4 regions of the Oceanobacillus kimchii X50 genome follow, and region 4 is predicted to be linked to each of the others. Evidence: riboswitches for the same ligand, from Rfam matches in the RefSeq annotation. Region 4 holds a riboswitch; each other region holds the start of a gene.

Region 1 (8,328 bases), 1.6 Mb from region 4:
CCCCAATAAAGGTGGAAATGTCCAGAATCAGTTGGGAATATTGAATGATCGCTAAATTGAATATAAGTTGGTAAGCCTTCAGACTCTTCATCTAGTTTAAATATAAATCTTACTCCTCGATTTCCTGCTTCATAATTTAAAATTTCATACCCATCATATTGGTACTCACCAGTTTGTTCTTCTTCTCCCTCAAAGAAAGTTACTTCATTACCATTAATGACAATTCTATTTACGTCAGTTACATAACCAGTTTCATAATAATCCTTGTATTCTTCTTCTGTCATGTCATCACTTTCTTCAGCTTTGTGTGCATAGACTTCATCTAGTGTACCATTTTGATGTAATGGATATACAGATTGCCAATCGCCTTCCCAGTCTCCTAAAGTACGATCTTCTACTTGTTCATCTTCAAAATAACCATTATAAATTTGTTCAGATTCTTCATCATGCGCATGACTATGTCCATGCCCGTGATCATCTATTACAACTTCTATAACTTCTGATTGAGCATAAGGTTCATGATTATCATTAAACAATACTGCTATAATTTGTTGTCCATCAGTTTCCGCATCACCAAAAAATTTCGTATCATCTAATTCTGGTACTGCTTCCCATTCATCACTGGATGAATCTCTTATGTACCAATGCCAATGATCAAATTCACTATCTTCTTCAAGCTCTGCAGTTAATTTGATTAAATCACCTGTATGATAATGATCAGATACTCCATTAATATTTACTTTTTCTGGTGCATCTCCAATCTCTACCTCATGATTATGATCATTTTCTTCTTCAGCATTTGCTCCTTCTTCGGAATTATCATCTGCTGATTGACAGCCCATTATAAATAGTAGACTTAGTAATAGAACACTAAATCTCTTTCCCCATATTTTTCTCATAATGATTCTCTCCTTTATTAAATCGTAACAGTTACGACTCGTAATGATTACGATTTAAATTATACATAGCAGTTATATGACCGTCAAGATAATTTTTAAATAAAATAAAAAAAGTCTCTACCTGAGACTTTCGTTTTTTTTAAACTAAACAATTATTATCTAAATTTCTTTCCAGATATTATATGCCAATGAAGGTGTTTTGAATCTTGATAATTACCTAGGTTTGTAATGACACGACACGCGCCATCTTCTTCCTTTACCATAGTTGCAACCTGCTTGATTACAAAAAACAACTCCAATAATAAATCATTATCTTTTTCTTCCAAAGAAAGAAGAGAGTCAATATGAACTTTCGGGATGGCAACTATATGAGTGGGCCAATATGGATTTGTATGATGGTACGCTAATACATTTTCTGTTTCCACGACCTTCTCCACTAACGTATTACCACTTAAAACTTCATCACAATAAAAATCTTCCATCATATACTCCCCCTCCATATTTTCTGATCATTATTTTGTACCATAGAAGATAAATGATGATGATTCTTCACTTGCCTCTTTTAATTCCCAATCTCCATAACATTTAACATCAGAAAATCCTGATTTTTCTAAGGCAACCTTTACTTCTTTTTGATTACGAAATCGCAATTGCAGTTTTTCACGTTGGATAACCTCTCCAGACTTAACACTTTTTACAGTTTCATAGAACGTAAATATTTGTTTTTCGTCCATTCCATCGTATTCGGTCCAAATTTCTAATTCTTCTCCTGTCTTAGGATGTGTTGCAACATCGGGTGTTTTATCTGCCATCCATTTTTTCCACACTTCAGCCTTTGGATTACGTGTATCAAATATGAAAGAACCGCCTTCTTTCAATGAACGAAAAACATCACTTGTTACTTGCTCCCAATCCACATCTGTAAGAAACACTTGCGCAACATTTGCAGTCATAATCACCACATCATATGTGTTTGTCTTTAGATCCCCACTATCTCCAATAATCCATTCAACTTGATTGGATGTTTGTTTCGTCTTAGCAAGCTCAATTGCTTCTTTATTTGGATCGATTGCGGTTATATCAAATCCTGCTTTAGCAAAATGTAAGGTGAGCCTTCCTGTTCCACAACCTAGATCAGCTAGATTTTTCCCTTTTATCTCTTTTAATAGGGAAAGAAAAAATGTATCGTCTTCACCAAACCTATTTAATTGATCATAAACTAGCGGAATCATATATTACCTCGCTTTACTGTCTTTTTAGTCTCTTACCGAAAATCACAAATGCTTTTCCATCTTCATTTGGATAAAATTGCTCTTTTACTAGTTCCCAATGCTGGTTCTTATAAAATTGTATAGCAGTCATATTATCTTGTTGTGTTGTCAAAATTGCTGTAGTTGTTTTGGCACCTTTTAACAGACTGTCTAATAATTCTCTTCCATATCCTAACTTTCGATAATATGAGTCCACGATTATTTCAACAACTTCATAGCAGTTGGAGAACCAATCTTGATACTCCTGTTGATTCAGATGATTAGCAATAAGATCATGGTAATATTGACCTTTCAATGAAAAATAACCATAAGCAAAACCAATTAACTTATTTTCTTCCGATAGAATCATATGCCCTTGAAAACCATCATAGTCCATATGTTTCTTTATTCGTTGGAATATCCCTTCAGAATCTTGTCTCCAAACTTTACTATATAATGTGGAAATTAAGTTAACATCCTCTTCACTATGTATTGATTTAAAGTTTATTTGCATACCAGTCACCTCCAACAGACTACACTCCATTTTATCATTCAATTCAGAAAAATACATAATTCTCATTCATTTAATAATATATAATATCAATTAGGGGTGTGATTGTATATGAAGATTTTTAGAATAATGATAAATTACATCAGTATAATATTTATGTTAGTATTTTCCAGTTCTTGTGATAGCACTTCTATTAATAACATTCGAAATGCCAAATTTAAAACTCAGGATAGCCTTATTGGAAATATACAGACGATAAACAATGATATTGCTATTGTTAAAGTAACTAAAGGGTCAATTTTAAATTCTGGAAATCAAGTAACTGTTGATTTATCTGTAGAAGAAGAAATTACTTTTGAAGTAAGTGATAAAGTTGAAGTCGGATTTACTGGAGAAGTCAGAGAGATTGGTCCGCCAGTCGGAATAGACACTATCTATGTAAAAGTAATTGATAATTAAGTAATTTGCTATGAGTAATACATTTGATGTAAAAATGGAATAAAAAAACCTCGCAAATGCGAGGATAAAGTTTGTATCAAAATATAAAGTTAAAAATTCTCCCAATGAATGGCACTTTTACCAGCATGTGGGTGATCATTAAATTGAAGCTTAAAGTATTCGTATTCTAACTCTGCGGTAGTAAGCTCATAAAGATGTTTGTTCCCTTTTTTAAAATGATTAGATGCAATTAATTTCTCAATTAATTCGTTTTTTCTTCTTTCTGATTCATCTTCATTCCAGAAAGCCATATTTAAATCCTCCTCTTCTATAAGTATGATCATGGCAAAGATAAGAAGAGAGAATTTGTATATTACGATAACCTCAACTTATCTTTCAAGCTAATGCTTGCAGGATTTAGCACAGACAGATGCACTCTGTTGCTGAGGTTTCAACGGGCCAGTCCCTCCACCTCTCTTGATAAGTATATTTTTATAAACTTAATTATAAACTCATTAATCCGATTTGTCTACTGCGATTTAATTCTGCAATCTATATATCATAAATTGATTTGTTTCATTCATTTTTCTATGATAGGTGATATCGATTACTAATCCAGTTTACTGCTTCTGTAAGATTCTCTGCAACAAAATCAAGTTCAATTTCTTTTAGTTTTTCAAAATGGTCATGAAGCGTTGACATTCCTGCCCCTGTTTTTACTAATATCTTTACTGAATTTGTTTTGGAAGCTGCTACCATATCACTCCATCTATCGCCAATTACAACACAGTTATTTAAATTTAACTGATATTTATAAGTAGCTTCTTTTAACATACCAGTACTAGGTTTTCGGCATTTACAGCCTTCTTTATGATGATGTGGACATAGAAATACATCATCAAAACCAAATCCCATTAATTCTTTATAGAAATCTTCTTTACTCGCCTCTCCCAATGAAATACCTGGTTGATTGGTAAATGAAAACACTTGAACAAATTGTTTAAGATAATCTATATTCTTTTTCGAATTCGTAAACAACTTAAAGTCATCTGGATAATGTACCTTATCATCTCCACCAATGGTTCCATCCCTATCTAAAAACACTGCTTCAAGCTTTTTGTTTATCATGACTCCCTCATCCCAAAAATGGAAGAAATATTTAAAGTAACCGTTAAAGCCAATAGTATTGCAGATATCAAAACTGTGCTACCTGAAACATCCATTAAAGCTGACCAATCCTGAATTTTCACGAGGTGATGCTGATAAAATAACTGAAAACATATTGCAATAGAACATGCACTTAGACTTACTAACATTAGAATAATTTTTTTCAATTTATGTTTATGTGTGGATAATAGATTGATAACGGGAAGAATTAATGCTATTATCCCTAATATTACACTTGCTAGATTCAATAGTGCCATTGCTAGTTTTCCCCCTTTTATTAAATAGACGTAGATTTATTTATAATAGACGCAAAATTTTAATAAATACTCAATTTAGATTATTGTAGAACTTTATAGCTATTTAAGGAGAGCCGAAAATGAAATTCACTTTAGAAATCATCCGGATACTCATAATTTTTGGTCTATTGGGATTTATTTTCAATAAAGCTATTATGTTTATCTATTCATCCATCGGTATTCAATTAGATAATTATTATGGAGGATTAATTGCTGGTATTGGTATCATTATTTCTATTTTTGTATTATATCGGAACAAATTACAATTCTCTGGATTTTATAAAAGTGATAAAAATTTAAATTTTCAAAAACAGTTAGTACTTTTTTAATATCAATTTCTATCATCATGTTAGTCATTGCCCCATACTTACCATAAGTTGTAATATGTGTTTGGTTACCTTTTGGATTAAATCCTTTAAAACTCAGAATAAATAATCAATAATTATTATCTTTCTCCTTATGATCAATTTATGTATAATTAACCTTTGATATATTAGCTAACGAAGATTAATCATAAGGAGAAACACCATGCAACGTATTTCAAATTCGACAAAACAGCGTTATTATACATTTCTATTAATTTTAGCGATTCTTTTCATAGCTTCAACACTACGGTCCCCCATCACTTCCGTTGGCCCATTAATTCCAATATTTAGAAATGAATTAGAGGTAACAAATGCCATGATCGGTTTAATTAACACATTACCTTTAATAGCATTTGGAATTTTTTCTTCATTTGTTCCTACTCTATCTAGAAAACTAGGAATGGAAATTACGTTATTAATGGCAATGGTAGTATTATCCATAGGTATATATATTCGATCAATTGGTGATATATCCATGTTGCTATTCGGCACACTGCTTCTGGGGATAGCAATATCGGTGGGAAATGTACTAATGCCAGGACTAATCAAATCAAGCTTCCCATATCGTATCGGACTTATGACTGGTATTTATTCTGTAACCATGAATTTATTTGGAGCGCTGGCTTCAGGAATATCTGTCCCTATTACTTCCTTTCCTTCATTGGATTGGCGCAACGCAATGCAAGTATGGAGCGTCATTTCCTTGATTGCCGTAATTATATTATTATTACGACTACCCATGATTCGTTCATCACGGAAAAAGGTGTTTGTAGATGTAAAGAGCCAACCTCCTACTGCATTATTCAAGTCGAAAATAGCTTGGGCAGTAACATTCTTTATGGGTTTTCAATCATTCATTCCGTATAGTCTGTTTACTTGGCTTCCAGATATCTTATTAGCAAAAGGATTTTCTGAAAGTGACGCAGGTTGGTTTATTGCAATTTTACAGATGGGAATTATTCCAACGACATTTGTCGCGCCAATCATTGCAGGGAAAATGAATGATCAACGAATAATTGGATGTATCGCAGGACTTCTATTTTTTAGTGGACTGTTTGGAATAACATTTACATCATCAACTAACTTAATTATAGCTTTCTTATTGTTAACTGGAGTCGGTGCCGGGACAGCATTTAGTTTAGCGATGATGTTTTTTGTTCTTCGTACAGAAACAGTGGCTCAATCTTCACAACTATCAAGTATGGCACAATCGGTCGGCTATATGGTCGCTGCACTTGGACCATTACTACTTGGTTTCATCTCAGAATGGACCAATGGATGGACTATTCCTTTGGTTATTTTAATGATTGTTGCTTTATGTATAGCAATACTCGGAACCATCGCGGGGAAAAACGAAAAGATTAAATTTGAATAAATAATGAATGGAACTACCTTCCTTTGAAGCGGAAGGTAGTTCTTTTACTTAAGCAAACGGATTATCACCCTACCAATCAATGAGCTACCAGATTTCCATGTAACGTCTAATTCCGGGCGCTCATCTTGTCTATTAGCTACCATTCTGCTTTGACCCTTCTGATTTCGGGCACTCATCTCGCTTATGAGGTACCTTATTTCTCTATTCCTTCTGATTCTGGGCGTTCATCTCGCCTATGAGTTACCATACTTTCCTGCACCCTCTAATTCCGGGCACTCATCTCGCCTATGAGGTACCTTTGGATAAGCTACACTAAATCGGACAGATAAAATGAGGGCTTGTAAACTTATATTAATAACTGAAGCATACTACTATGGACGGAGCTCATTTCACTTCTCTTGAACATCTTGTTCTTGAACTTAATGATTATTTTCATTGGTGTAATAACATTCGAATTCATGGAACGCTAGGTTATTTAAAGTGAAATTTAAACATCTCATCTACCCCTATAATTTTTTGTCCATTTTAGTGTTGACATACCAATGCTTATTTTTTCTTTGAAAAATACCTAGTATGTTTCTTACTATCTTAACTGTATATATACAAATTCTGTTTTGATCTTTTTGAATGTCGCTTCAGCCACCGCGTTGTCAAAGGGGGACAAATGTTAAAGGTGAAGAAATTACTGATTTTACAGGTGTAACTTACAAATCATCCACTAATGCAGTAGCATTACTTAGTACAGATGGTCAATATTATTTTAAATACTTCTTGAATAACGACTTCTTCAATGACCGTAATCAACGATTCTTTTAATTTTTCTCTCTTATTGGCCAATTAAAATAGCGGGTGTAAAACCCAATGAGACTGTGTCCAGAGTTAATTTATTCTCTCATTTTTATAATTAGTAAATTACTGTGAAAAAAAATATTAATCAAAGACAAAATCTATAATCATTGTATTAGATTCTCTAAAAATATACTTTCTATAACAAATAATAAATTTTAAAAAACGAGGTAATTAGCTATTTTTTATAGTAAATATAGTCTGTATTTATTGGATTTTATTTAGTATAAACTAACCAGAATGTTTAATATATGAATAAATGATTATTTTTAAGTAAGCGTTTTCGTGATAAGGTTTAGATATTATTTTAAAAAGGAGGGATGATGTAGGACTTTGTGGATAAGCAGACTAAATATAAAATCTTAAAAGGGTGTGGAAGAATTGATTAGAAAAAATGTAAAAATCTTTTTATTAAGTCTTATTGTTATATTGTCTTTAGGTTTGTCTTTTCAGTCTGTCTCTGCGAGTACTCCTGATTTCAGTATGACCGGGTTTGCTACATTTGATGGTGGCACAACCGGCGGTGAAGGAGGAGATACTGTAACTGTTTCCACTGGTGACCAAATCATTCAAGCCTTAAAGGATAAAGACGATAACACTCCATTAAAAATTTATGTAGATGGAACGATCACACCTGATAATACTTCGGATAGTAAAATCAATATCAAAGATGTTTCCGATGTATCGATTGTTGGAGTTGGAACGAATGGCGAATTTGACGGTATCGGCATTAAAGTATGGCGGGCAGATAATGTGATCATTCGAAATCTCACAATTCACGAAGTAAGAGCTGGTGATAAAGACGCTATTAGTATTGAAGGACCATCTAATAATATCTGGGTAGACCATAATGAGCTATATGCAGATTTAAATGTGGACAAAGATTATTATGACGGGTTATTTGATGTAAAGAAAAATGCACATAATATTACCTTCTCCTGGAACTATGTCCATGACAGCTGGAAAGCGATGTTAATGGGCTCTTCCGATAGTGATGATGGAGATCGTAACATCACTTTCCATCATAACCATTTTCAAAATTTGAATTCACGTGTTCCTGCTTTCCGTTATGGAGAAGGGCACCTTTACAATAATTATTTCGAAGGGATCATTGATACCGGTATTAATGCACGGATGGGTGCAGAATTGCTTGTAGAAAATAATGTCTTCGAAAATTCTAA
Region 2 (8,328 bases), 700 kb from region 4:
GAAAAATTTCGGTTAAATATTGCATTAACAGATATTCAATAAAAAATGGGATGAGTACCAAAACCAGCGTCAATAGCAATATTAATTCCTTCCACGACCATGCACTTTGATTAAAATAAGATTTTTCAATTTTCATGAATTACCACTTCCTTTTTTATGCTATATTAAGTGTAATTGGTGACGTTGCGTAACCTGCAACAGTTATTTTTGGAGGGATTAAGGTGAATTTTTATTCAACAGGAGAAGTTGCGAAAATGTTGGGTGTTTCGGTCCGGTCATTACGGTATTACGACCAAATCGGATTAATGAGTCCAAATAAGAAGGATGATTATGGTAAACGATTTTATAGTGATGAGGATTTATTAGTACTAAAGAAGATAACGATACTTAAAATGTCGAACTTGTCACTAGACAATATTAAGAAAATACTTTCCGATATTACGATAGAGCAGTTACTTTATGTCCATAAAGATTACTTACAGCAAAAAATTGAGGAACTTCACGCATCCGTTAATCATACGAACTCACTTCTCAATAGTATTAAGTTGGAAGGGGATTTAAAGTGGGAGCAATTAATCCCTTTGATACAAGAAGCACAAACAAAGAATCGTACCGATGACGACTGGAATCAATTTTTTGATGATCAAGAACAGAAAGCCCTTAAGGAAAAACTTCCAAAATTAGAACAAGATAGTCCACAAGTTAAACAATGGATTAATCTGATTAGAAGAATTGAACTTTGTTTGAAACGAGGAGATAACCCAGCTTCTGAAGAAAGTCAGATTATTGCGGAAGATACGTTGATATTATCGAATGAATTATTTGCCGACAATGAAGAGCTAGGTGAAAAATTTTTTGAAATACGTAAGTCACCTGAAAAGTCACAAGCCATGAACCTCTATCCGGTAAAAGAAGAGGTATTGGATTTTTTGGAGAAGGCAATACAAGTCTTTGAAGAAAAAGTGTTGGTGGACTGAGTAGGCGTTGGATAAAAATCTTCTAGAGTTTAACTATCAGTTTCGTTTGTATTGTGATGGACTAAAAGGTTACCTGGAGCCATGTGAAATAAGGAGAAACCTGTTAATGCTTTTATTCAAAAGTATTGCTTAATAAAGCGGTTTCAAAAATGTAGCTGAGAAAGCTATTTATAGGAGGCGTAAAAATATGCAAAAGGTAGTTAAAGGAATAAATTATTGGATAGAAAAATTACCAGAAGAGTACGACTCCATGTCTGAAAAAGATATTACTAATCGACCACTACCACATAAATGGTCTAAAAAAGAAATTTTAGGACATTTATGTGACTCTGCGATAAATAATATTGAAAGGTTTATAAAAATTCAATATGAAGAACAAGTATATGTTATTCAATCGTATAATCAAGACCAATGGGTAATGGTTCAGAATTATCAAGATAGACCATTTAATGAAATAGTAAACCTTTTTCAGACATTAAATAAGCAAATTGTTAATATTGTTAAAAATATTCCCGATGAAAAACTATCCAACCTTTGTGATATAGGAAATAATCAACATAAGACACTAGAGTGGCTTATTCAAGATTATCTTGAGCATATGGAACACCATATTCATAATCAAATTTTGATTAAAAATTAAAACTTATAAACTTTACTCTTATCTATGAATAAGAATCAGCTCTGGAATAAGCCACAGCCCGTAGTTCAATATGGGGTAAATGCAAACAGTGGCAAAGTCATTGCTTTAAATGATTTATAGATTAGCGACTAAATCATAACATGGAGGTTATGATTTAGATCACAAAATTTGAAAAAGCGGCTTACAAAATACGTTGGCTGCTATTCTTTTTCTTTTCTTTACCCTTTGTTGTTCAATTGAAAAGAAACATAAAGCCACAACAACTAGTAAACTTAAAAAGAATAGTAAGATACCATTCCAACTACCGTTAAATAAGTTAATATTTATGGAGGTTGATATGAACATTAGCAAAATAATAAACATTAAAATTTGGTTAGTTTTCAATTAATCATCTTGTCCTTTCTTACAATACAATGCTAATAGAAATGTATACTCATTTTCAATAGATGAATCCATATTTTCCTGTATCTGTTGTCCTATCATGGCACTTAATAATGTAATAAACAATATCCTTATAAACTACTTAAATGTTCATGTATTAATCTCCACTCACCATCATGCAATGTAAAAACATTAGTCGCCCTCCCACTACCAGATACAAACTCTTCAAGATAATATCCTTCGTAATGATAAGTATAAATACAAGTAGCGACTTGATCACTTGCAGCAATCCATTGGACATCTGTAGCAGAGTAAACTTCTTCTTTAATAGTATCCCAAGATTTCATAAAGTAGCTCCCGATTTGCTCATTGGAAATACAATTTTGATCAGTAAACCAGTATACTGCTTGAGGGTGTAGTACTGCTTTTACATTATTAAAATCATGTGAGTTAGTTGCTTCAATATATTTATCTAACGCTTTACGATATCCCATTTCTCATCACCTTCCTAAAACCATTTAATTTTGACTCATAATATATTCACACGTCTTCTTATCCCCTCTGTCGTTACTATGTTCAAACGAGGTAAAGGGCCAAATAGTTTCAATCTTTACTATAAATTTTTTAATCAACAATTATTCAATCCTCTTCACTTAAACAAATCCCATTAAGCTAATAATTCTTCTTTTGAAACAATACTCCATTCATTTGCCATAAGTTTGTCTATATAGTCGTTGATACTAATATCCTCTAATTCTATCGCTAGTGGATGTAGAGAGACATAGCACTCATTTGTCGTATAATTTATAGTAACTTTTACAACCTCATAGCCATTATGAAATCTTGAGTCAAATCCGGGATCGTCAATAATATCTCCTTTAACAGGGCGAATCATTGATTCAAATGTTTTCATTACTATTTGACCACAATTATTTTTTTCTTTTGAAGATGTTAGAAAAATGATCATTTTGATTTTCATTCGCTCGCCTCTCTTTAACTATGAATTTGTTACTTATAGTATAACATTTCTACGAACACCTTCACCTGCACCCCCAAACTTATCGAGATAAATCTCAAGATACGAAGCTATTTCCTTTATCACCATCGGTTTTCTTCCCAAAAAACACCTCCTTTTGGTTCTCTCATTCTTATAATCGAAATGAAAGTCCAAAAAGAGGCATTTTCGGTTAAATTAGTTTAATCTTTTTTCAATCGTGCAGCAAAGTAATTGCCGAGCGACTGTAATCCTTGCACTAAAATAATCAGGAGAATAACGGTTACGTACATCACATCTACTTCATATCGTAAGTGACCATATCGATATGCGAGATCGCCAAGGCCTCCACCGCCAACTAAGCCAGCCATAGCAGATGCTCCGATTAGTCCGATGATCGCAATCGTTAACCCGAGAACAATAGAGGAGCGAGATTCCCGTACAAGTACATGCCACACGATATGTCTCGTTTTAATCCCCATCGCTTCATATGCTTCAATGACACCACGGTTTACTTCCAGTAATGCAGACTCCATTAACCGAGCGATATAAGGCGCCGTATAAACGACCAATGGAACGATAACGCCTTTGACACCGATCGATGTTCCGACAATAAATTTTGTAAAAGGCAGAATGAAGAATAATAGAATGATAAACGGAACCGAACGAATAATATTGATGACGATATTCAACACATTATAAACGAGTTTATTACTGAGTGCTTTCCCCGGTCTCGTTAAAACAAGTAGAATTCCTAGCGGTAACCCAATCAAGACTGAAATAGCAAGGGATATACCGACCATCTGAAACGTTTGAATCGTCGACATCCATAAATCCGAACCCCATGCATCAAGAAACGCGTTGATTTTCTCCATCGAACGTCACTCCTTCCACATGTACTTGTTGGTCTTGTAAAAACTGAAACGCATTGTTTATCTCCGCTTGTTCCCCTTTGAAGTGAACAAGTAATTGTCCGAATGCTTCTTCCTTAATTCGTGTAATACTACCGGACAAAATATTCGGATAGATATTGTATTTTTTCGTTACGAGCGCAAGCGCCGGATCTCCCGATGATTCTCCGAAGAAAGATAATTTAGCTACTTGGCCATTCTCACTCAATCGATCTACTAAGTCATCCGGAATGTCATGCGAGAATAAACTGTTCACAAACCGCTTCGTTGTCCGTTGCTGTGGTGAAATGAAAATATCTTTAGTATTGCCTTCCTCAATCACTTCGCCATTTTCCATGACAGCGACCCGATCGCAAATTCGCTGGATGACATTCATCTCATGCGTAATCAGCAAGATCGTAATTCCGAGTTCTTTATTTATTCGTAATAATAGATCTAGGATCGCCTCTGTTGTATCTGGATCGAGTGCACTTGTCGCTTCATCACTTAACAGAACTTCTGGCTCATGAGACAATGCTCGGGCAATCGCCACTCGTTGTTTTTGCCCACCGGAGAGCTCTGACGGGTATGCATCATGCTTGTCGGCTAAGCCAACGATATCCAAGTATTTCTGCACCCTTTCCTTTACTGCCTGTTTATCGAGGCCAGTTAATTTCAGCGGAATAGCGATATTATCGTAGACAGTTGCTGTCTTTAATAGATTAAACCCTTGAAAAATCATCCCGATATGACTTCTGGTGTCTCGGAGTTTTCCTGCCTTTAACGTGGTTAATTCTACATCATTTACTTTTACCGATCCTTGATCCGGCTGTTCCAGTAAATTCACACAACGAATCAATGTACTCTTCCCGGCGCCACTATAGCCGATTACGCCATATATTTCGCCTTTTCCAACGGATAAAGAAACATCTTTTAATGCATGAATATCTCCTTGTTTTCCTGAAAAAGTCTTTGTGATGTTCGTTAATTCAATCATATGTTTATGCTCCTTCCGTTACGCTCATTTCCTTACTCCCTTACCATGAAGGAATGAGCGATCCGCCAAATTCCTCTTCGATGAACGTTTTGACTTCTTCACTACGATAAATATCTGCTAGTTTCTGGATGATTTCATCGTCTTCGTTTTCTGCCCTCACCGCAGCATGGTTAATGTAAGGAGAATCTTTCGGCTCAATATAAATAGAGTCTTCCGTAGGGGTAAATCCGGCTTCGATAGCAAAATTTGTATTAATCGCAGCTGCATCCAATTCCTCTAACTGACGTGCAATCTGCGCAGAATCTAGTTCCACAAATTCATAATTGCCGTTATTCTTATCAATGTCACGAACCGTAGAATTAATTCCTGTCTCCGAATCCAACTCAATTAAACCAGCTTGTTCAAATAGTAAAAGTGCACGACCACTATTTGTAGGGTCACTAGGCAGTCCGATGGTGGATCCCTCAGGTAATTCAGACACATCATCGACATCTAATGAATAAATCCCCATCGGGAAAGTAACGGTATCAAATGATTTCACTAAATCTAAGTTTCTATCTTCTTTAAACGCATTAAAATACGGTTCTGTTTGGAAGATATTTAAATCAATCTCCCCTTCAGCTAAAGCAACGTTTGGCATAACATAATCCGTGAACACCTTTGACTCGATTTCGATGCCTTCCTCTTCTGCTAGTTCCGTTACTTTTTCAAGAATTTCTTCATGTGGCCCTGCCGTTACACCGATGACTAATTTTTCATCATCGTACAATCCTTGACCCGACCCGCTAGATTCCTCACTGCCACACGCAGCCAATAATGATATTGCTAAAAGTACGATCGCTATTAATAATCCTTTTTTCATGATGTTTTCTCTCCTCTTTTTTCCGTGTAATAGGCTTGATTATATTTCTCTACTTGCTGTAACGCACCAGCTAATGATTCCGCCGTAACTTCCTTATTCATAAAATGAATCGACTCTTGCGGCAGAATTGCTTTCTGAATGATTTTCTCCACGAGCTCCGTATTGGTTACATCAATGCCGATTCCTTGTAAACTAGACGGCAATTGCCATTGATCGTAAAAATCGAGTAGACGCAAAAGCTCATCCTCTTTGTTTTCGAATGCCAATTGGCCAAGAATTCCGTATGCGACGAGCTCTCCGTGTAAGAAGTTTTTTGCCTCGATTGCTTCCGTTAATCCATTATGTATCGAATGCGCACCGGCAATTCTCCCTGCTTTATCGCCAAATCCGCCTACCATTCCACCCGTGATGATGATCGCCTCGATAACTCGAATAAATGCAGGCGTAACTTGTTTAGTGCGTGCGGCATCCAGTGCAGCCTTTCCATCCTTCAGTAGTACATCCCGGCAAATCCCCGCAGAAAATTGCGAAACTTTCACTGGTACAGGCGCTTCTTCATTCGGGTAAAAACTCTCGATCAATGCATCTGCTTCATAAAATTTTGCCAGTGTATCACCTATCCCCGCCCTTAAATATTCTATTGGGGCATGTGCAATGATAGCTGGTTCTACTAAGACAAGCGTGGTCGCCAACGGAAAATCCGTATAATGTGTAAATGCCCCATCGCTGTCATAGAAAACACTAAGCGGTGTCCACGCAGCACAAGTCGCAGCAATCGTCGGAATTAAAATCGATTTAACATCTGCTTTCACAGCTGCAGCCTTCGTAATATCGAGCGCTGTCCCGCCGCCAATACCAATCACAGCATCCACAGAATGTTGATGAAGCTGATTCGCTATGGTCTCTGCTTTTTCTAGCGTGGTATGACCTTCGATAAAGATGATATTCGGTTCTACTTGCTCCACTAATACATAAGGTAAATACGGCTTTGTCGCCTGCCATGATTTCTTCCCTGCGATAACTTGTATACGGTCAACTGATAATTCTTCAAGGAGTACAGGAATTTCCTCTAAGACATCAGAGCCAATCCGATAATGACCAGGAGCTCCTTTAACAATAGATGTGGACATAAACCCTTCCTCTTTTCTCATGGTGTAAATTTTTTTGGGAAACTAAAAATGCCTCCCGATTTGAACTCGAGAGGCATAACATAACAATACGTAAGTCATTCATCACCTCTCTTATTTCTCAAAATACTATCCGTATTTTGCAGGATTTAGCACCTATTCATCATTGGAATTAAGATGAACGGTTGCCGGGCGTCACAGGGCCAGTCCCTCAGCCACTCTCAATAAGAGATATTAGCGTATTTAATTTTAATTATCATACTATTACGGTTTTTACTAATTGTCAATAGAGTTAGTTAGGTTTTTTTAGTAAACAGGCAGCAAAAAACTCTACTATTCCTTTTAATGAGTATATTTTCTTAAAATTCAGTAAAAACATTGACACACGAAATTATAACTTTTAAGATAGATTCATATATAAATGAGACCGCTTTATTATAGTGGGAATCGTATTCAACCATTGGGGGACGTGTTATTACAATCTAGGGAAGTCACAGATAATCCTATTACATTTTAACAAATAGGATTATCGCTTCTAAACCTCGGGAGGTGTATTCTCCGCAATAATTCTAAGAAATAAACCAGGACAAGCAGGAAAGCCATTCAAATTTAGTTTTTCGATCCTTTACGCCTTTTTGATCTTGTACGACAAATACAAAAAAGAAAGGAATAAAGAAAATGAAAAAACAACTGTTATGGTATTCACCTATTATCGCAATGTTGCTCGTTAGCTTTACAACGGTATCGTTCACCTCACACATAAACGCGGAAAGCAAAAGTACGGAAGTGGAATACGAATTCTACCCAACACCCCAGAGTGTCGAATACGGGGAAGGTGCGCTAACCCTCAACAAGGATATTCAAGTTGTTTATGATGACACGATTGATGATGCCACAAGGAAAAAAGTAACCGAAATATTTGCCACCAATAACCTGCCCATACCGGAAATCACAGAAGAACCTTCCAAAGATGCCATTACTCTTTTTGTCGGAACCGTAGAATCTGGTGGCCCAGCAGCAAAGAACGCGGAGAATACACTTGATTCGAATAATATGGACTTTGATCAGATTGATGCTTACCAATTGGAAATTAGCAACAATACGATGACGGTGATTGGTAAAGATACCGATGCTGCATTTTATGGGATTGTCTCCCTCGAAAAAATACTCAGCCAGCGTTCTGATAATCAAATTAAACACTTAGAAATCAACGATTATGCGAATACGAAAGTGAGAGGTTTTATCGAAGGTTATTACGGCATACCTTGGAGTAATGATGATCGTAAATCATTGATGGAATTCGGTGGACAACTCAAGGCGAATTCCTATGTCTTCGCTCCGAAGGACGATCCATACCATAGGGAACAATGGGAAGAACTCTATCCTGAAGATATGTTAGAAGAGATTCGCGAATTGGCAGAAGTTGGGCGTGATAGTAAAACGCAATTTGTTTGGACCAT
Region 3 (8,328 bases), 350 kb from region 4:
TGGTCGAACTTCCTTTTTTCTTTAAGATAAAGGACACGGTAAGGTGACAACCGATGATGACTTTCACCCAAGGGTATAAGTGCGACCACGCCATTCGGCAGTCTTCGTAGGGCAATTTCGTGAAGTCGCCGTTGCTGGTCGATGGAGCTAGAAGTGGCCTTATCTTTCTATGAACGATTGGAATTCCCAATTTTTATACTCTTATCTTTTCAAAAAAAAAAGCCTTCATTATGGAAGGCTCCTTATCTTATATATATTTTAATACCCTTATAAAATGAAACATAAACACATTTTAGAGCTAATTATAATTTGATTGGTTGTTTCGTCTCTTGACCATTACGAAGTTGTAGAGCGATTTTTGCTGGAGATTGATTGGTTATCACAATATTATTTTTTAATTGCGCAGATTGATTATCCGATGCAAAAACAATCGTATTTGTAGGTACTACTCCTTCGATAGACGGTATTGTCTCATCAATCCAAATAGCATCAACTTCTGTATTAAGATCACTTAAAGATGTCACCGGCAATATTTCATATCCTAGTGTTTTAAGCGGTGCTATTTGATCTTGGTCTATTTGAAGCGTAGCTATTACTTTTTTTCTCACTCCATTGCTTCGATCAAATGGAGATTGAAGTAACCATTGTACTGCAACTTCCTCTTGAGATGGTTTATTTGTACGTGATTTACCAGTAGCCTTTTCAATTGCTTGGTCAAGATCAGCGATAATATCATCGATAGACTCAAGACCTACGGATAATCGTACTAATTCTTCTGTTACACCACTTAATGCTAAGTCATCTTCGTTTAATTGTTGATGAGTGGTAGATGCCGGATGAATAATGAGAGATTTGGCATCTCCTACATTTGCAACATGTGACCATAATGAAACATTATCTATTAATGTTCGACCTGCTTCTCTACCACCAGATATTCCGAAAGTAATAATAGATCCGAAGCTTTGTTTTAAATATTTACCTGCCAGTTCGTGAGATGGATGCTCTTCTAATCCTGGATAATTCACCCATTCGACAGCTGGATGTGCTTGTAAATAGTTTGCTAATTGTAATGCATTATCCGTATGTCGTTTAATGCGTAAGTGTAATGTTTCTAATCCTTGCAGTAACAGAAAGGCATTTTGTGGGCTAAGGGATGCTCCAATATCACGCAATAACTGCACTCGAAGCTTTGTAATATATGCCTCCGCACCAAGATCAACGTATTTTAACCCATTATAACTTTCATCAGGTTTTACAAAGTCCGGGAAACGTTGGTTATTCCAATCAAACCGACCACTATCGACGACAACACCACCAATGGTTGTTCCATGCCCCCCAATCCATTTAGTTGCGGAATGAACAACAATATCTGCACCCCAAGTTAATGGCTTTGTTACATAAGGTGTAGCAAAGGTATTATCAATAATTAACGGTACACCATGCTTATGTGCTACTTCAGCAACTTTTTCAACATCAAATACATAGAGGCTAGGGTTGGTTATAATTTCACCAAAAACTGCCTTTGTCTTTTCTGTAATAGCATCTTCAATTGCTTGAGGATCTGTACCATCTACAAATTTTACATTAATTCCGTAACGTGGAAGGGTATTAGCAAATAGATTGAATGTACCTCCGTATAAGTTGCTATCTGCAACAATTTCATCTCCAGAACCAGCAATATTAAGAATTGCTAACGTAATCGCAGCCATACCGGATGATGTAGCAACAGCGCCAATACCATCTTCTAGTTGAGTAATTCGTTGTTCGAAAGCATCTACAGTTGGGTTCATAATACGTGAATAAATATTTCCTGGTTCTGCTAAACCAAATAAATTTTGTGCATGTTCGGTATCTCGAAACACATAGGATGTAGTTTGATATATTGGAACTGCACGTGATCCAGTTGATGGATCTGGTTCTTGCCCACCATGAAGTAAGATAGTTTCTGCTTGTAATGATTGAAATTTAGACATCGTATTTCCTCCTTGAAATTATTATTTTTAAAGTAATAAGAGAAGGATTAAAAAAAAAGCCCCCTTCATAAGAAGAGGACTTTGTCTTTATAAAACCGAACCTCCTCTTATCTTCCAGACAATTGTCTGTAGGATTTAGCACCTTTCAATAGCAAAATTGCCACAGGTTGCCGGGTTTCGCAGGGCCTATTCCCTCCACCACTCTTGATAAGAGATTTGCTTATTAAATTGTTATAAAGTATATCTTGTTTTCTTATTGATTGTCAACAGTAAATTTATAATTATTTTAAAATTCATATAATCAATGCTTTTTCCCTCGCTTGCGGGGTAATTGTTTATATAAGCTATACATATAAATTGCTAGTGCTAACCAAATAAATAAAAATGTGATCATATGGTGAGTAGTAAAGGATTCTTTATATAGAAATACGCCAAGAAAGAACATCACAGTCGGTGCAACATACTGTAAGAATCCAACAGAAGCGAGCGGTATTCTTCTTGCCCCCGCAGCAAATAGAAGCAAAGGAATAGCAGTAACAATGCCTCCACCTATTAAAAATAGATTTTCCACGGTCAAGATAGGATTTAATGAAAATCCTTGTGCTTGAGGAGCTAACCATATATATAATAATGCAAATGGTGTCATAACAAGTGTTTCTAACGTAAGCCCAAACATTGCACTGAGATCTAGGGTCTTCTTGATGAAACCATAAATGGCGAAAGAAGCAGCTAAAAATATCGATATCCATGGGAAGATCCCATACCCTAATGTAAGATAAATTACTGCTGCTCCAGCAAGAATAAATGAGAATATCTGCGCTTTGGTTGATGGTTCTTTTAGAATGATTAATCCCAATAATATACTTAAAATTGGATTAATATAGTAGCCTAAACTAGCTTGTAGAACGTGTCCTCCGTTGACGGCAAATATAAACAAAAACCAATTTAGTGTAATTACAATCGATGCTAAGGTGATGGAAATGATTTTTTTTCGATCTTGCTTCATATGCTTTATCGTATGTACAAAAGCCCGCCATTTTCCAGACACCATTACAAGGAAAATCATAAATACACAACTCCAAATAATACGGTGTGCAAGAATAGTTCCTGCTTCAATTGTGTCAATTTGTTTCCAATAGATTGGTAGAAATCCCCAGAGTAAGTATGCACTAAATGCAAGAATCATACCTTGCTGAAATGATGATTTATTCCCCATATTTTTTCCTTCTTTCTATAAGTACATTGAGTTTTATCTAATAATAGATGGATTTTTGAAGAGAATCAATTATTTGAATTCATGATAAAGAAAACGCTTTCATAAATGTTGTAAATACTTTATTATTGTATTTGACGATGATTAATCGTCTGTAAAAACTAAATAAGACTGTACAAGAGCTTGGACGGACACGAATGCTGGTGTTCAGCTTTTTTATTATTAATTAGGGTGGAAAACCAATATAAAAGAGGGGGATTTTGGTGAAAAAAAAGTCATATAAACATATGGAAACGTCAGTTATCCATGAAGGTTACGATTCAACACAGATGCTTGGGAGCTTGACACCTCCAATATTCCAAACATCAACATATACATTTGACTCAGCAGAACAGGGGCAAGCACGGTTTGCTGCAGAAGAGGAAGGGTATATTTATTCACGTTTAGGTAATCCAACTGTACGCATTTTGGAGGAGAGGATTGCAGCATTAGAAGGTGGAGAGCGAGGATTAGCTTTTTCATCTGGGATGGCAGCCGTATCCGCTATTTTACTTGCATTAACAAAAGCCAATGATCACATTATTTGCTCTTCAGGATTATATGGCTGTACGTATGGTTTGTTATCTATGATGGAAGAAAAGTATAACATTAGAACCGATTACTCCACTATGTTATCCGAAAAGGAATTGGAAGACCAGATAACCAAAGATACTGCATTAATTTATGTAGAAACGCCCATTAATCCTACCATGCAAGTAATTGACTTAGAATTAGTTGTGAATGTAGCTAAGAAATATCGACTGCCAGTAGTAGTTGATAATACTTTTTCGTCCCCATATTTACAGCGGCCGTTAGAATTAGGATGTGATTTTGTCATTCATAGTGCTACGAAGTATATTGGGGGGCATGGTGATGTAATTGCGGGGCTTGCAGTTGGAAAAAAAGAGATAATGGATACAATTGCCTTAACTACGCAAAAAGATATTGGGGGAGTTTTGTCTCCCTTTGATGCGTGGCTATTGATTCGAGGACTAAAAACATTACCAATACGAATGGATAGACATAGTAGTAATGCAGAAAAAATAGTTCAACAACTAAAATTACACAAAGCAGTAAAAAACGTTTATTATCCTGGTGATCCTGATTTTTCTAATGTTGAGATTGCCAATAAACAAATGAAGTTCGCAGGAGGCGTCCTTGCGTTTGAAGTCAAAGGTGGAAAGAAAGAAGCGCAACAAGTATTAAATAATCTTAACTTTATAAAAATAGCTGTTAGCTTAGGAGATGCGGAATCATTAATGGAACATCCAGCTTCTATGACACATGCCGTTATTCCGGTTGAGGAACGAGCAAAGATGGGAATAACTGAATCCTTATTAAGGCTTTCGGTTGGAATTGAAGCATGGGAAGACATTTGGGAAGATATTCAACAAGCACTTGATAACATTTAAATTGGGTATAACAATTTAAGAAGTATTCTACTGACTTAAATGTTGGTAGATACTTCTTTTTTAATGTGTATCGACTTGGGAACAATATATAAGATAAAGAGCAGTAAAGAACTTAGAGGTATTATCTAGAAAAGCAATTCTGTGCTATTATTAGAAAGTATAGTGTTTGTTTAGTTAGGGGGCAATGGCTATGGGAATAACTTCTTTGTTATTAGGACTAACATTTATTCTTAATATTGCATTAGCTATTTCTATTATTTTTCTTGAACGTAAAGACCCTACGTCCTCTTGGGCATGGGTGATGGTCCTTTTATTTATACCAATCCTCGGTTTCTTTCTTTATTTGATATTTGGAAAGCCAATTAGTAATAGGAAGATTTTTTCGTGGGATAAGAAGAGTCGGCTAGGTGTAAAAACAACAGTCCAATCTCAATTAAGGCTTTTAGAAGAAAATCAATTTGAATTTAACCAACCAGACCTTATCGAACATAAGGATCTCGTATATTTACATTTGAAAAATGATGAAGCAATTTATACGCAAAATAATGGCGTCGATATTTTTACAGATGGTCAATCGAAGTTTGATGCTTTGTTAGAGGATATTGAAAATGCGAAAAAACATGTACATATTCAATACTATATTATGCGAAGTGATGGTTTAGGAAATCGACTTGCTGATATGTTGATTAAAAAAGTAAATGAAGGTGTAGAAGTGAGAGTCCTGTACGATGATATGGGTTCAAGGTCGTTAAAAAGCAGTTATATAAAACGATTGAAAAAAGCTGGAGTGATGGTCGAAGCATTTTTTCCATCTCGATTTATAGTTAATTTTAAAATTAATTATCGAAATCACCGTAAACTAGCTATTATTGATGGATATATTGGATATTTAGGTGGCTTTAATGTAGGGGATGAATATTTAGGGATTAATAAGAAATTTGGTTATTGGAGAGATACTCATCTTCGTGTAATAGGGGATGCGGTACAAAGTATGCAAACCCGTTTTATTTTAGATTGGAATCAAGCATCGAGGGATAATATTTCATATAATGAAAGTTATTATGAAACACTTTCTGCTGGAAATGTCGGCATGCAAATTGTTACTAGTGGTCCCGATTCGGAATATGAACAAATCAAAAATGGTTATATTAAAATGATTATGGAGGCAAATGAGTATATTTATATCCAAACTCCTTATTTTATTCCGGATGAAAGCTTAAGGGATGCATTAAAAATCGCTGTATTATCTGGAGTACATGTTAAAATTATGATACCAAACAAACCCGATCATCCATTTGTGTATTGGGCGACATTATCGTATTGTGGTGATTTGATTCAAGCTGGGGCAGAAATTTTTATTTATCAGAATGGATTCTTGCATGCTAAAACAATTATTGTAGATGGTAGAATAGCTTCAGTTGGTACAGCTAATATCGATGTACGTAGTTTCCGACTTAATTTTGAAGTGAATGCATTTTTATATGACTCTGAAGTGGTGGACCGGTTATTAAATAAGTTCGATACAGATTTAGAAAAATCAACACAAATGACAATGAAACTTTATGAACAAAGATCTATAGGAATACGGTTTAAAGAATCTATTTCCAGATTGATCTCGCCTGTCTTGTAAAAATATACAACATAATGAAAAAGCATAATAGGAGTGAATTTGAATGAAAGCAAAACCTTGTTCGGCATCTCTAGCAATAAAGACGACACACGTACTTCCACCTGATACAAATCCTTATGATACATTATTTGGTGGAAAACTAATGGCACATTTAGATGATATAGCGGGAATTGCCGCTGTGAAGCATGCTAATAATCCTGTAGTAACGGCATCTACAGATTCAGTAGACTTTCTAGCACCGGTCCGAGTTGGACAATACATTTCTATCGAAGCATTTGTAACATGGACACATAAGACTTCTATGGAAGTATTTATTCGTGCGATTACAGAAGATATAAAAACAGGTAAAAGAAAAGCTTGTACAACCGCATTTATGACATTTGTAGCAATTGATGAAAATGGAAAACCGATCTCGGTTCCTCCTGTATATCCAGAAAATGATGATGAAAAGATGCTGCATGAAAGTGCACCTCTACGAGCAAATCGTCGTGAAGAGAGAAGACTTAATTCAAAAAAACTCGCAGAAACTTTTGGGACAACCTACCGTACGGAAAAATAAATAGTATAGTATTAAAAAACGGATGCAGACTTCTTCGAAGCTTGCATCCATTTTAGTGTTGTTTTAATTCATCAGCTGATACATACTGGTCAGCCCATTTCTGAATTTCTTGAATGACAGGTTCTAAATTTTTACCTTTTGGTGAAAGTGAATATTCAATACGAACAGGAAATTCGGAATAAATATTTCGTTCAACAATTCCTTCTTTTTCAAGAAGTTTTAAACGGTCAGAAAGTAACCTTCCACTGATTGGTAAATCGGCTTCCATTTCGGAAAAACGCTTTGCTCCTTTTAATAACTCAAACAAGATTAAACCGACCCATCTTGTACTTAATAATCCCATCGCTTTTTCAAAACGCGGACAAAGCTGCTGATCCATCGTGTTCACCTCAATCTATATAATTCCTAAACATTAATTACAAAAAGTAATCGTTGAATCAAGAATAACATAAACGGATATGATAGTAAATGTGACGCTATCTTATGCACGAATATAAATTTTGGCAATTTTCCGTTGAATGTGAAATAATAGAAAGGATGATAGATTATAGATAACTTTGTGGAGGTTAGACAATGATTAGTACACATACACAAGAAAAATATGCGGAATTAACATTAAAAAAAGGGGTTAATCTACAAAAAGGACAAGCAGTTATGATTAATGCTCCAATAGAAGGCGCTGATTTCACACGAATTGTTGCTCGTAAGGCTTACGAATTAGGTGCTAAAGATGTACATATTAATTGGATGGATGATGAGTTAACTTTATTAAAGTATCAGAACGCGCCGGACGAGGTCATTGAGCACTATCCAGAATGGAAAGTGAAATTGCATGATTCATTTGCAGAAGATGGTGCGGCAGTAGTCAATATTCGCGCAACTGACCCAGATTTGTTAAAAGACATAGACCCATCTAAAGTGGCTAAAGCAAATAAAGCTTCTGCCCAAGCAATGGTGAACTTCCGAAAGTATACCATGAATGATAAAATTCCTTGGACGATTATTTCAATCCCATCAAAAGCATGGGCAAAGAAAATTTTTCCTGATAAATCGGAAACGGATGCAGTGGAAAGTTTATGGGAAGCAATATTAAAGATTGTTCGAGTAGATCAGGAAGATCCGGTTGCAGCATGGGATCAGCACAATGAAACATTGAAGACAGCTCGTGAAGTTTTAAATGATAAAGAATACAAAAAGTTAATTTTTAAAGCGCCAGGAACAGATTTAGAGATGGAGCTACCTGATGGCCATATATGGAAAGGTGGATCTGCAGAAGCAGAAACAGGAGTTAGTTTTAATCCAAATATGCCTACTGAGGAAGTGTTTTCTCTACCACATAAATATGGTGTAAATGGAACGGTTTCCAGTACAAAGCCATTAAATTATGGCGGAAGTTTAATTGATAATTTTACATTAACTTTTAAAGATGGAAAAGTTGTTGATTTTAAAGCAGAGCAAGGAGAAGCTGTTTTAAAACATTTGCTAGATTCGGATGAAGGAGC
Region 4 (8,328 bases):
AGAGGGTTACGTGCACAAGACGGTGTAATCGAAGTGAATAACACTGCTGAAGTTAACAACATATTAGAAAAACACAATGTACAAAACTGGGAAGAAGATTATACATTTGAAGATGCTGAAACATATGAAGATGGTTACAGTTGGAGGCTATGGTTACAATATGAAGACGGAACCATTGAGAAACATGGTGGAAAAGGTACAGACATAGTTAAACTTACTCCCGATAACTTTACCGCATTTGTAGATGAGCTTAGGGAATTTGAGAAACGAAAAATAGAGGGAAAATAATATAATAAAAATACGAAAGATTCTCCTATATGAGAGCTCGTTCGTATTTTTATTTTGACTCCATCATTTACAATACTTGCTGTTGCTCAATTTGTTTAACTTTCCTATGACTGTTCATATGTTCTGCCCACAGACTTCCAGCAATCATAACTCCATAGCCAAGCATGGAACTATAAAGCAATGCGGTAAACACATGATCTTGAATCCCAAAACCAGTAAGAGTCATAAAGCAGCTTGCACCTACGATTACGGAAGCTATGGCACCAACACGATTTGCTTTTTTCCAAAAATAACTTAGTGTTAGTGGGGCTACTACTCCACTAATGATCGCCGATGTCCCGAATTGTAGCAGTAATGATAGAGATTCTGGACGGTTGAATGACATATATAACGAAATTAGTCCGATAATAAATAATGCAATTCGAGCTACTCGGACTGCTTTCCGATCTATTTGCATTACAGATAGATTTTTATTCTTATAAAGAAAAGGAGCGATAACTACTTTATAGATATCATTTCCGATACTTGCCGTCATACCAAGATACAAGCTATCTGTAGTCGATAGAATCGCCGAAACCATTCCCATTACAATCAATACAATTAGAACCGTTGGGAAATACTCCAATACATATGCTGGGACTGCACTATCGGATGATGTTAATCCTGGTATCAGAACTCTTGCGGCTAAACCAGCGAACACAGAGAATGTAGATAAAAAAAACAGGGTTGCTCCCGCAGATAATGTAAATGTGCGAAGGTCTTCTTTCTTCCCTACAGATAATACTTTATTCATTAATTGTGGAAGAAGGACGAAACTAAGTAAAAACCATTGAATTGCCATAATGGCGAACCCACTATAAAATGGACTGTCTGCAGCTGTTGGAGCTGTTAAAGCAGGATTAGCATTATTTAATTGTCCGGTTAAATTTCCTAAAGTTCCCCATCCTCCCCCGATTGTCCAAAAAAGAGAAAGAAATAAAAGCACGGAAATAACCGACATCACAATACCTTGAATTCCATCTGTAATTAGTTGTGCATATGCTCCACCCATACTAATATATAAAATCGTTAATGTAACTCCAAAAAAGATTCCCCAATAATATGGTATTCCTATAATTGTTTCAAACATTGTTGCTAAACCTACGTTTTGGGCAACTATATAGTAGATGTTAAATAGAATTAATAACGCTACAATGACTTGTAAAGCTTTACTATTATATCGATTACCTAGCCATTGGGGGAGCGTTAAACTACCTTCATTGTTTTGCCCCTGTTCCCAAAACTTTTTTGTTACAAGTAATAAGCCAATCCATGTGACTCCAAAACACCCTAAAGTATACCAAAGTACAGGTGTACCATACATATACGCCCATCCAGGCACACCAATAAATAAATTAGCGCTAGAATAGGTTGCACCAAAGCTAATTCCAATTAGCCATGGACTCACCTTACCTTTAGCAATGGAAAAACCCTTCATTGAACGACTATATTTAGCTCCTCGCTTACCAAACCAAACAATGAGCAAAAAGTAGCCAAAGAGACACGCTCCGATGATCCACGCAAGAGTCGTTTGATTATCAGTCAGCATTCGTGTCCTCCTCCATTCCTTTTGGGTAGAATTTATTCCAGATAATCAAACCAATTATCCAGAAGACGACAACTCCAATAAAATAATATGTGACCATCTGCTATTCACTCCTTTTCAAACGATTGTAAAATTATAGACCCATGTCAACGGAAGTGGCATGGTTTTAATTTACTAATCTAGTTCACACCTAAAAATATTATGTATGAACCTTTCTTGGTTGCTTCGCTACATGATTTTCAGCCAATCGCTTTTTCCCTTTACCGAATATATTTTCACGTAATGTATTTCCTTCATACTCCGTACGATAGATTCCACGATCTTGTAATATAGGTATTACATGATCTACAAAATCTCTAAATGTATCTGGAGAAGTTGCTAATGCAACATTAAAACCATCTATATCACCTTCAACAGCCCACTTTTGTATTTGATCAGCGATCTGTTCTGGAGTACCTACAAACTTTGGACAACCATTTCCAAGTCCATGATTTTTTATTGCTTCACGTAATGTCCATTTACGATATGGGTCTTTCGTATACAGGTCTAGATTCCCTTGTACTGCTTCTGTTTCAATATCTTCAATATATTGATCTGGATTATACTCTGAAAAATCAATTCCTGTATGTCCTGATAGTAAGGATGCCGTACCTTCATAGCTGATATGGTTTACGAAGTCCTCATACTTCGCAATCGCTTCTGCTTCTGTTGAGCCAACAATTGGTAACATCAATGGGAATATTTTAACGTCATCTGGATTTCTTCCTTTTTCTTGAGCACGTTTCTTAATATCGGAAGAATAATTTTTCAACGATTCAATAGATGTTTGCTTTGTAAAAACTGCCTCTGCATGTTTTGCCGCAAAATCTCTTCCCTTTGGTGATGCTCCCGCTTGGAATAATACTGGCGTTCGTTGCGGCGAGGGTTCAACTAAGTGCGGTCCTGGCACATTAAAAAACTCCCCACTATGATTAATTAAGCGAACTTTCTCTGGGTTAGCAAAAGTATCATTGGCACGGTCATAAATCACCGCATCCTCATCCCAACTACGCTCCCAAAGTTTGTATACCACATCTAAAAATTCATCCGCTCGATTATAACGCAATTCTTTCGGTAACCTTTCTGTTAACCCCATATTGACTGCTTCACTTTCCAAATAGGAAGTAACGACATTCCATCCAACTCTTCCTCCTGTTAAATGGTCCAATGTGGATAACTGACGTGCTAGTACATAGGGTTGTGCATAGGTAGTAGAAATTGTTGGCGCAAAACCAAGATGCTCGGTAACTGCGGCCATTGCTGTAATAGGAAGTAAAGGATCATGTGCAGGAAGTTGAACTGCGCCTCTCGTCGCTGCGTCATGGCTTTTCCCATAAACACTGTACGTCCCTAATACATCAGCAATAAATAACGAGTCAAATTTGCCGCGTTCTAGAATTTGCGCAATTTCCGTCCAGTAACCTAAACGATTATGATTTATTCCATAATCTTTCTCATGTTTCCAAAGCCCCGTTGAATGAGGGGAAGGTGAATTTTGCACGAATCCATTAAAATGAATTTGTTTTGCCATATGCTCAGCTCCTTTTTAGTATCTGAATAAGATAATTACATTAATTAACATTGGGAATCTATTAAACTACTCTTCATCGTAAGCATTTAATGCATTGACACTGTGCGCTAATGCAGAACCTGCTTTAAGAGCAACAGCTACAAAAATAGCTTCTGATAACTCTTCTTTACTGGCTCCAGCTTCCTTTGCATTTTTCGTATGCAAGTCAATACAATAAGCACATCCTGTTGTATGCGCAGAGGCTACTGCAATCAACTCTTTTTCCTTCAATGTAAGTTTACCTTCTTTTAAAACCGCTCCATCAAATTTCAAGAAAGCTTTGAAAGCATCATCACTTATCTCACCAAGTTCTTGTAGTCGTTTAAAGTAGGAAGCTTTATATAACTCATCATCATCATTTCCGTCATATGCATTCAATCCATTTACTGCGTGCGCTAATGAAGAGCCTGCTTTTAATGTTGTTGCAACAAATATTGCCTCAGTTACTTCTTCTTTATCAGCACCTTGGTTTTTTACGTTTCCTACATGGAGTTCAATACAGTATGGACAACCTGTAATGTGAGCAACTGCCACTGCAATTAATTCTTTTTGTTTCACGGAAAGCTTCCCTTCTTCAAGCGCTTTGTTGTTGAAGGCAAAGAACGAATTAAATACGCCTGGTGCAAATTCCTTTAATTCTTGGATACGACTGAAATACGATTTTTTATAAAGACTCCCTGTTTTTGTAGTTGGCATAATACACTCTCTCCTTTTCGTTTTAATAAAAATTTCGATTGCTTGGCTTGTGTAACTATTGCCTCCTAAATAAAGTTAACTTATTGGTTTAGTCATATTTAAAGTCACATTGTTCCAGTTTTTCTTTACACTCCCCTTTTGAAAAAAGAAAAAACCCTTCCGATGAGGAAGAGTTTCATTTAGTGGGCATAAACACTTTTCTCATCTATCAAGCATAAGCTTGCTGGAATGAGCACCATGTTACTTAACTGTAACTGGTTGCTGCGGGATCAACGGACCAGGTTCCTCCCCCGACTCTTGATAAGGAAAATATTATATAGTTGTGTAAGATTTGTATATTAGCATAACGAACCAGCAAATAACTGTCAATAGTTAATTTTCAATTAATTCAATGTAATGAAAAATTTAAACCAATTGGACTATATTGTATATGTTTTTATTTATTCTGGCTTAGACTTTTATTCGACTTGTGGATTCGGAAGAAATTACATGTTCACCCATTCGACTACGTAGACTTTTGTCTGTAACATAGCTACTTTTATGGAACCGTATTACAATGTACCTTCATAATACAATTTAAAACTACCATAACTACCTAGTTTTAATAAGTTATAATTCTCTATACGTCGCCAGTTCATCTACTAAGTTAACCTAAAATTGTAGTTTAAACCCTTTGCTTTTCGGCTAAACAGAATAACATACTAATATTGGCACAATGAAAAGGGTGAAGTTATGACTACATGTTCAACTAGTAGGAGTATTGGTTTAATTTCAGCTCCAGGTTATCCCAACTATATTGCAGCAAAATTAAAAGAAGAACTCCCAAATCTACTACAGTTTTACGTAGACGATGATTGCGAATGGGAGGTTCAATATATTGAAGACCCACTTACAGGTACTGGTGAATCTATTGACATTCTAAAAGCTACTCAAAATAAGAAGAAAAAAAACGACTGGGACTTTGGAATTTGTCTTACAGATTTACCTTTATTCAAAGAAAAACGGCTAATTATTGCAGAAGCAAATCAAGACGAAAACATAGCATTAATTAGCATGCCTAGTCTGGGCTCAACAAGGATGATTAAAAGACTACGAGAGTCCATATTACAGTTAGTAAACGAAATGTATTATGGCAGCTCTGATGGTGATAGAAAAAAGGCCGAACTTCATCTTCAATCTATGAATGAAGATTATAAAGAATTGAAGAATAAAAGTTCAACACGCTTAATCGGAAAACGTTTCTTAGAAAGAATTTCCCCTATTAAACGAGAAACACCTGATGAGCATGAGACGCATGGTGAATGCAATATCGATGTTCGTTTTACTGTTCCACGGAAATGGAGTATTGCTATACGAATCATTTCCGGAATGGTACGAGCCAATCGCCCATGGTCACTCTTTCCAGCATTTATGAAAGTAATTATGATTGCATTTACTACCGGAGCATACGCGCTGGTCTTCCCAACACTATGGCAGTTGAGTGATTATTATTCATTACCACGGATGATTTTACTAACTTTTATTGCTATTACGTCCATGGTAAGTTGGATTATAGTAGCCCATAAATTGTGGGAACGACCTCAAGATGGTAAAGATGACTATATTCGAAAATTATATAATGCTACTACCGTTTTTACCTTGCTATCAACTGTATGTTTGTATTATATTATTCTATACGTTTTATTTACTTTTGCTGTTAATATTTTTATTCCAGCAGAATTGCTTGAAAATCAAATAAATGAGGAAATTAACTTTACGAGCTATCTGTACATCGCATGGACAGCTACTAGTATTGCAACGATTATAGGTGCACTTGGCTCTGCCTTAGAGAATGAGGATGTAGTTCTATCTTCGACATACGGTTATCGCCAACGTCAAAGACATAAACAGATTAAAGAACAAAGAGAACAAGAAGAAGCAGAAGAAGGTCATAAAAAGACAAGACAGTAAGTAATAATGATTATTAATAATTTGCACCTCTAACAACTAACTTGGGGGTGTTTTTATATTGTAAACCTATCTACCTCCGAATTAAAAAAAGAGAGCTTATATGAATAGAGAAGTAAAACTCAAAATAAACCGGTTGAATTTTTTAACGACACGATTTTATATTACATTATTAATCTTCTTTCATCATTGTTACAGCTCTATTCAGCTTTCTCGCTAAGTCTTCTGAAGCTTTCTGCATATAACCCTGAACAGTATTATATACTTCCGGTGATACAGTAGTTAATCCGCCTGCCATATTATTAATTAAATCTTCTTGTTGTTGGTCTGATAGAGAATCGTAAAACATACCAGGTTGTGTGAAATCATCCTGTTTTTCGATGTCCGATCGCTCTAACCTACCTTCAACATAGCGTCCATCACCACTTGTCACAAGGTTACCTGGCCACCAGTCAGATTCATGATTAACTGGTACATTACGAAAATCAGGACCTATCCGATAACGTTGTGAATCCCAATAAATATTTGCTCTTCCTTGTAACATCTTATCATCTGATAGTTCTACACCTTCTTGTAAATTAGATGGAGAAAAAGCCGCTTTTTCAACTTGCTCCATATAATTATCAGGATTCCTATTCAATACCATTCTTCCCACTGGTTGGAAAGGGAACTGTTGTTGATCCCATATTTTGGTATCGTCTAATGGATCATATGGTAGATTGGCAGCATCTTCAGGATCCATGATCTGTACATATAACCCAAATTCAACTGGCTCCCCTCTTTCAATGACATCATGTAAGTCCTGTCCTGCAATATCCGGATTCTCTCCCGCTAGTCGTACTGCTTCATCGTTACGAATATACTGTTCTCCAGCCAGCGGTGCCCACGTGTATTTAACAAAATATCGTTTTCCTTCTCCATTTTTCCAAACATAGGTATTTACACTATGCCCAGGCAAATGACGTAGACTTTTCACTGTACCAAGGTTGGAGTAAACAAGTAGTGTAAAGAGAAGTGATTCAGGCGCACGTGCCACAAAATTCCAGTAGCGTGTGGGATCGATTAAGTTATCTACCGGAGATGGTAAAAACGCTTTAATCGCTTCTGGAAAACGAATTGTGTCGCGAACAGAGAAAACAGGAATATGATTACATATCAAATCGAATATGCCGTTATCTGTATAAAATTTAGTGGAGAATCCTCTTACATTACGGGATGTATCTGGGGTTCCTTTTGTACTAACTGCTAAGGAGAACCGCACAAATACCGGCACTTCTGTACCCGGTGTCTGCAAGAAAGATAATGTTGTATAATCACTCATAGAATACAATGTTTCAAAATAACCAAAAGCTCCCCAACCTTTTACATGTACCGGTCTCTCTATTATCTTCTCATGAATAAATGTTTGTAATGTTTCGTGCTCAATATTGTCCTGTTTTAAAATTGGTCCACGTTTTCCGACAGTCTGTGAATGAATCTCTGCTGGAAGATCAATATCCCAGTTAAAAGCAGCAGGATTCGTATGGGATTTATCACCTGCATTTCCTTCATATCCATGTGGTCCTTGACTCCCATGCCCCTGTGAATAATTACGAGAATTTTTCAATTCATCGTTATTCCCATCAGTCATGATGTAACCTCCTAACACCAATTAAATAAACCTTTATCAAATTATGTTCCAGAGGAGTGAAATAGAACGTTTAGAGTATAAATTCGATAAACATATTTGTTTTAATCCATTTGATTAAGGGGATAGTTTAAAAAGGAGATTGATAACGATGCGCTTTGCACCATTTTTTATCCTAGCTATCTTTGGATATTTCTTCATCATTATTCCTCTCATTTATTTGATAGATTTCATATTTATTAAAGATGGTATTACATTTGGCAGTCTCAGAAACAATGCAATTGGATTTTTTCTAGCATTACTCTTTATTTACTTTATATTGTATAGGAGAAAAAAGAAAACGAAGCAAAAATAAAACCTATGCATATATGTAAAGAGCATAGGTTTTTGATACTATTATTGTAAATCTAGGTGTAATTTCCACGTTCATTCATTGGTCTATGAAATACGTTTGACTACCTGTAATTTCTCCGCATCTAACCCTTTTGAAAAATCCCCATCCGTCTGGATACCGGTTCCAAAATGGTACTGGTCAGCTTGAACAAAATAGTGTATTTCATTGAAATTATCCATATT

Evidence for each region. A riboswitch is a leader RNA that binds a small molecule or an ion and turns the genes downstream of it on or off. The one in region 4 is predicted to bind S-adenosylmethionine.
Region 1: linked by a shared signal. The riboswitch ahead of C794_RS06945 (Fur-regulated basic protein FbpA) and the one ahead of C794_RS14940 (carboxymuconolactone decarboxylase family protein) in region 4 are both predicted to bind S-adenosylmethionine.
Region 2: linked by a shared signal. The riboswitch ahead of C794_RS18120 (iron-containing alcohol dehydrogenase family protein) and the one ahead of C794_RS14940 (carboxymuconolactone decarboxylase family protein) in region 4 are both predicted to bind S-adenosylmethionine.
Region 3: linked by a shared signal. The riboswitch ahead of C794_RS16470 (O-acetylhomoserine aminocarboxypropyltransferase/cysteine synthase family protein) and the one ahead of C794_RS14940 (carboxymuconolactone decarboxylase family protein) in region 4 are both predicted to bind S-adenosylmethionine.

The regions. Positions count from the first base shown of each region.
Region 1 covers NZ_CM001792.1:1,300,486-1,308,813, reverse strand. The annotation lists gene C794_RS06970 (ZinT family metal-binding protein) at 1-899, opposite strand, end outside; gene C794_RS06965 (HIT domain-containing protein) at 1,055-1,384, opposite strand; gene C794_RS06960 (class I SAM-dependent methyltransferase) at 1,412-2,131, opposite strand; gene C794_RS06955 (GNAT family N-acetyltransferase) at 2,145-2,663, opposite strand; gene C794_RS06950 (hypothetical protein) at 2,790-3,119, shown strand; gene C794_RS06945 (Fur-regulated basic protein FbpA) at 3,209-3,409, opposite strand; SAM riboswitch class I at 3,485-3,585, opposite strand; gene C794_RS06940 (HAD-IIIA family hydrolase) at 3,687-4,226, opposite strand; gene C794_RS06935 (hypothetical protein) at 4,223-4,522, opposite strand; gene C794_RS19770 (hypothetical protein) at 4,642-4,890, shown strand; gene C794_RS06925 (CynX/NimT family MFS transporter) at 5,090-6,301, shown strand; gene C794_RS20375 (IS3 family transposase) at 6,660-6,785, shown strand; gene C794_RS20670 (hypothetical protein) at 6,929-7,117, shown strand; gene C794_RS06920 (pectate lyase family protein) at 7,529-8,328, shown strand, end outside.
Region 2 covers NZ_CM001792.1:3,565,652-3,573,979, forward strand. The annotation lists gene C794_RS18075 (CPBP family intramembrane glutamic endopeptidase) at 1-136, opposite strand, end outside; gene C794_RS18080 (MerR family transcriptional regulator) at 222-977, shown strand; gene C794_RS18085 (DinB family protein) at 1,165-1,617, shown strand; gene C794_RS18090 (YybH family protein) at 2,130-2,492, opposite strand; gene C794_RS18095 (hypothetical protein) at 2,666-2,977, opposite strand; gene C794_RS18105 (methionine ABC transporter permease) at 3,196-3,867, opposite strand; gene C794_RS18110 (methionine ABC transporter ATP-binding protein) at 3,842-4,879, opposite strand; gene C794_RS18115 (MetQ/NlpA family ABC transporter substrate-binding protein) at 4,920-5,741, opposite strand; gene C794_RS18120 (iron-containing alcohol dehydrogenase family protein) at 5,738-6,871, opposite strand; SAM riboswitch class I at 6,980-7,099, opposite strand; gene C794_RS20030 (glycoside hydrolase family 84 protein) at 7,547-8,328, shown strand, end outside.
Region 3 covers NZ_CM001792.1:3,220,586-3,228,913, reverse strand. The annotation lists gene C794_RS16470 (O-acetylhomoserine aminocarboxypropyltransferase/cysteine synthase family protein) at 303-1,973, opposite strand; SAM riboswitch class I at 2,078-2,187, opposite strand; gene rarD (EamA family transporter RarD) at 2,275-3,189, opposite strand; gene megL (methionine gamma-lyase) at 3,474-4,637, shown strand; gene cls (cardiolipin synthase) at 4,828-6,267, shown strand; gene C794_RS16450 (acyl-CoA thioesterase) at 6,311-6,826, shown strand; gene C794_RS16445 (winged helix-turn-helix transcriptional regulator) at 6,879-7,205, opposite strand; gene C794_RS16440 (aminopeptidase) at 7,400-8,328, shown strand, end outside.
Region 4 covers NZ_CM001792.1:2,867,035-2,875,362, forward strand. The annotation lists gene C794_RS14920 (hypothetical protein) at 1-288, shown strand, start outside; gene C794_RS14925 (sodium:solute symporter family protein) at 356-1,876, opposite strand; gene C794_RS14935 (LLM class flavin-dependent oxidoreductase) at 2,073-3,443, opposite strand; gene C794_RS14940 (carboxymuconolactone decarboxylase family protein) at 3,510-4,178, opposite strand; SAM riboswitch class I at 4,377-4,485, opposite strand; gene C794_RS14945 (hypothetical protein) at 4,911-6,128, shown strand; gene C794_RS14950 (catalase) at 6,298-7,755, opposite strand; gene C794_RS14960 (copper homeostasis protein CutC) at 8,191-8,328, opposite strand, start outside.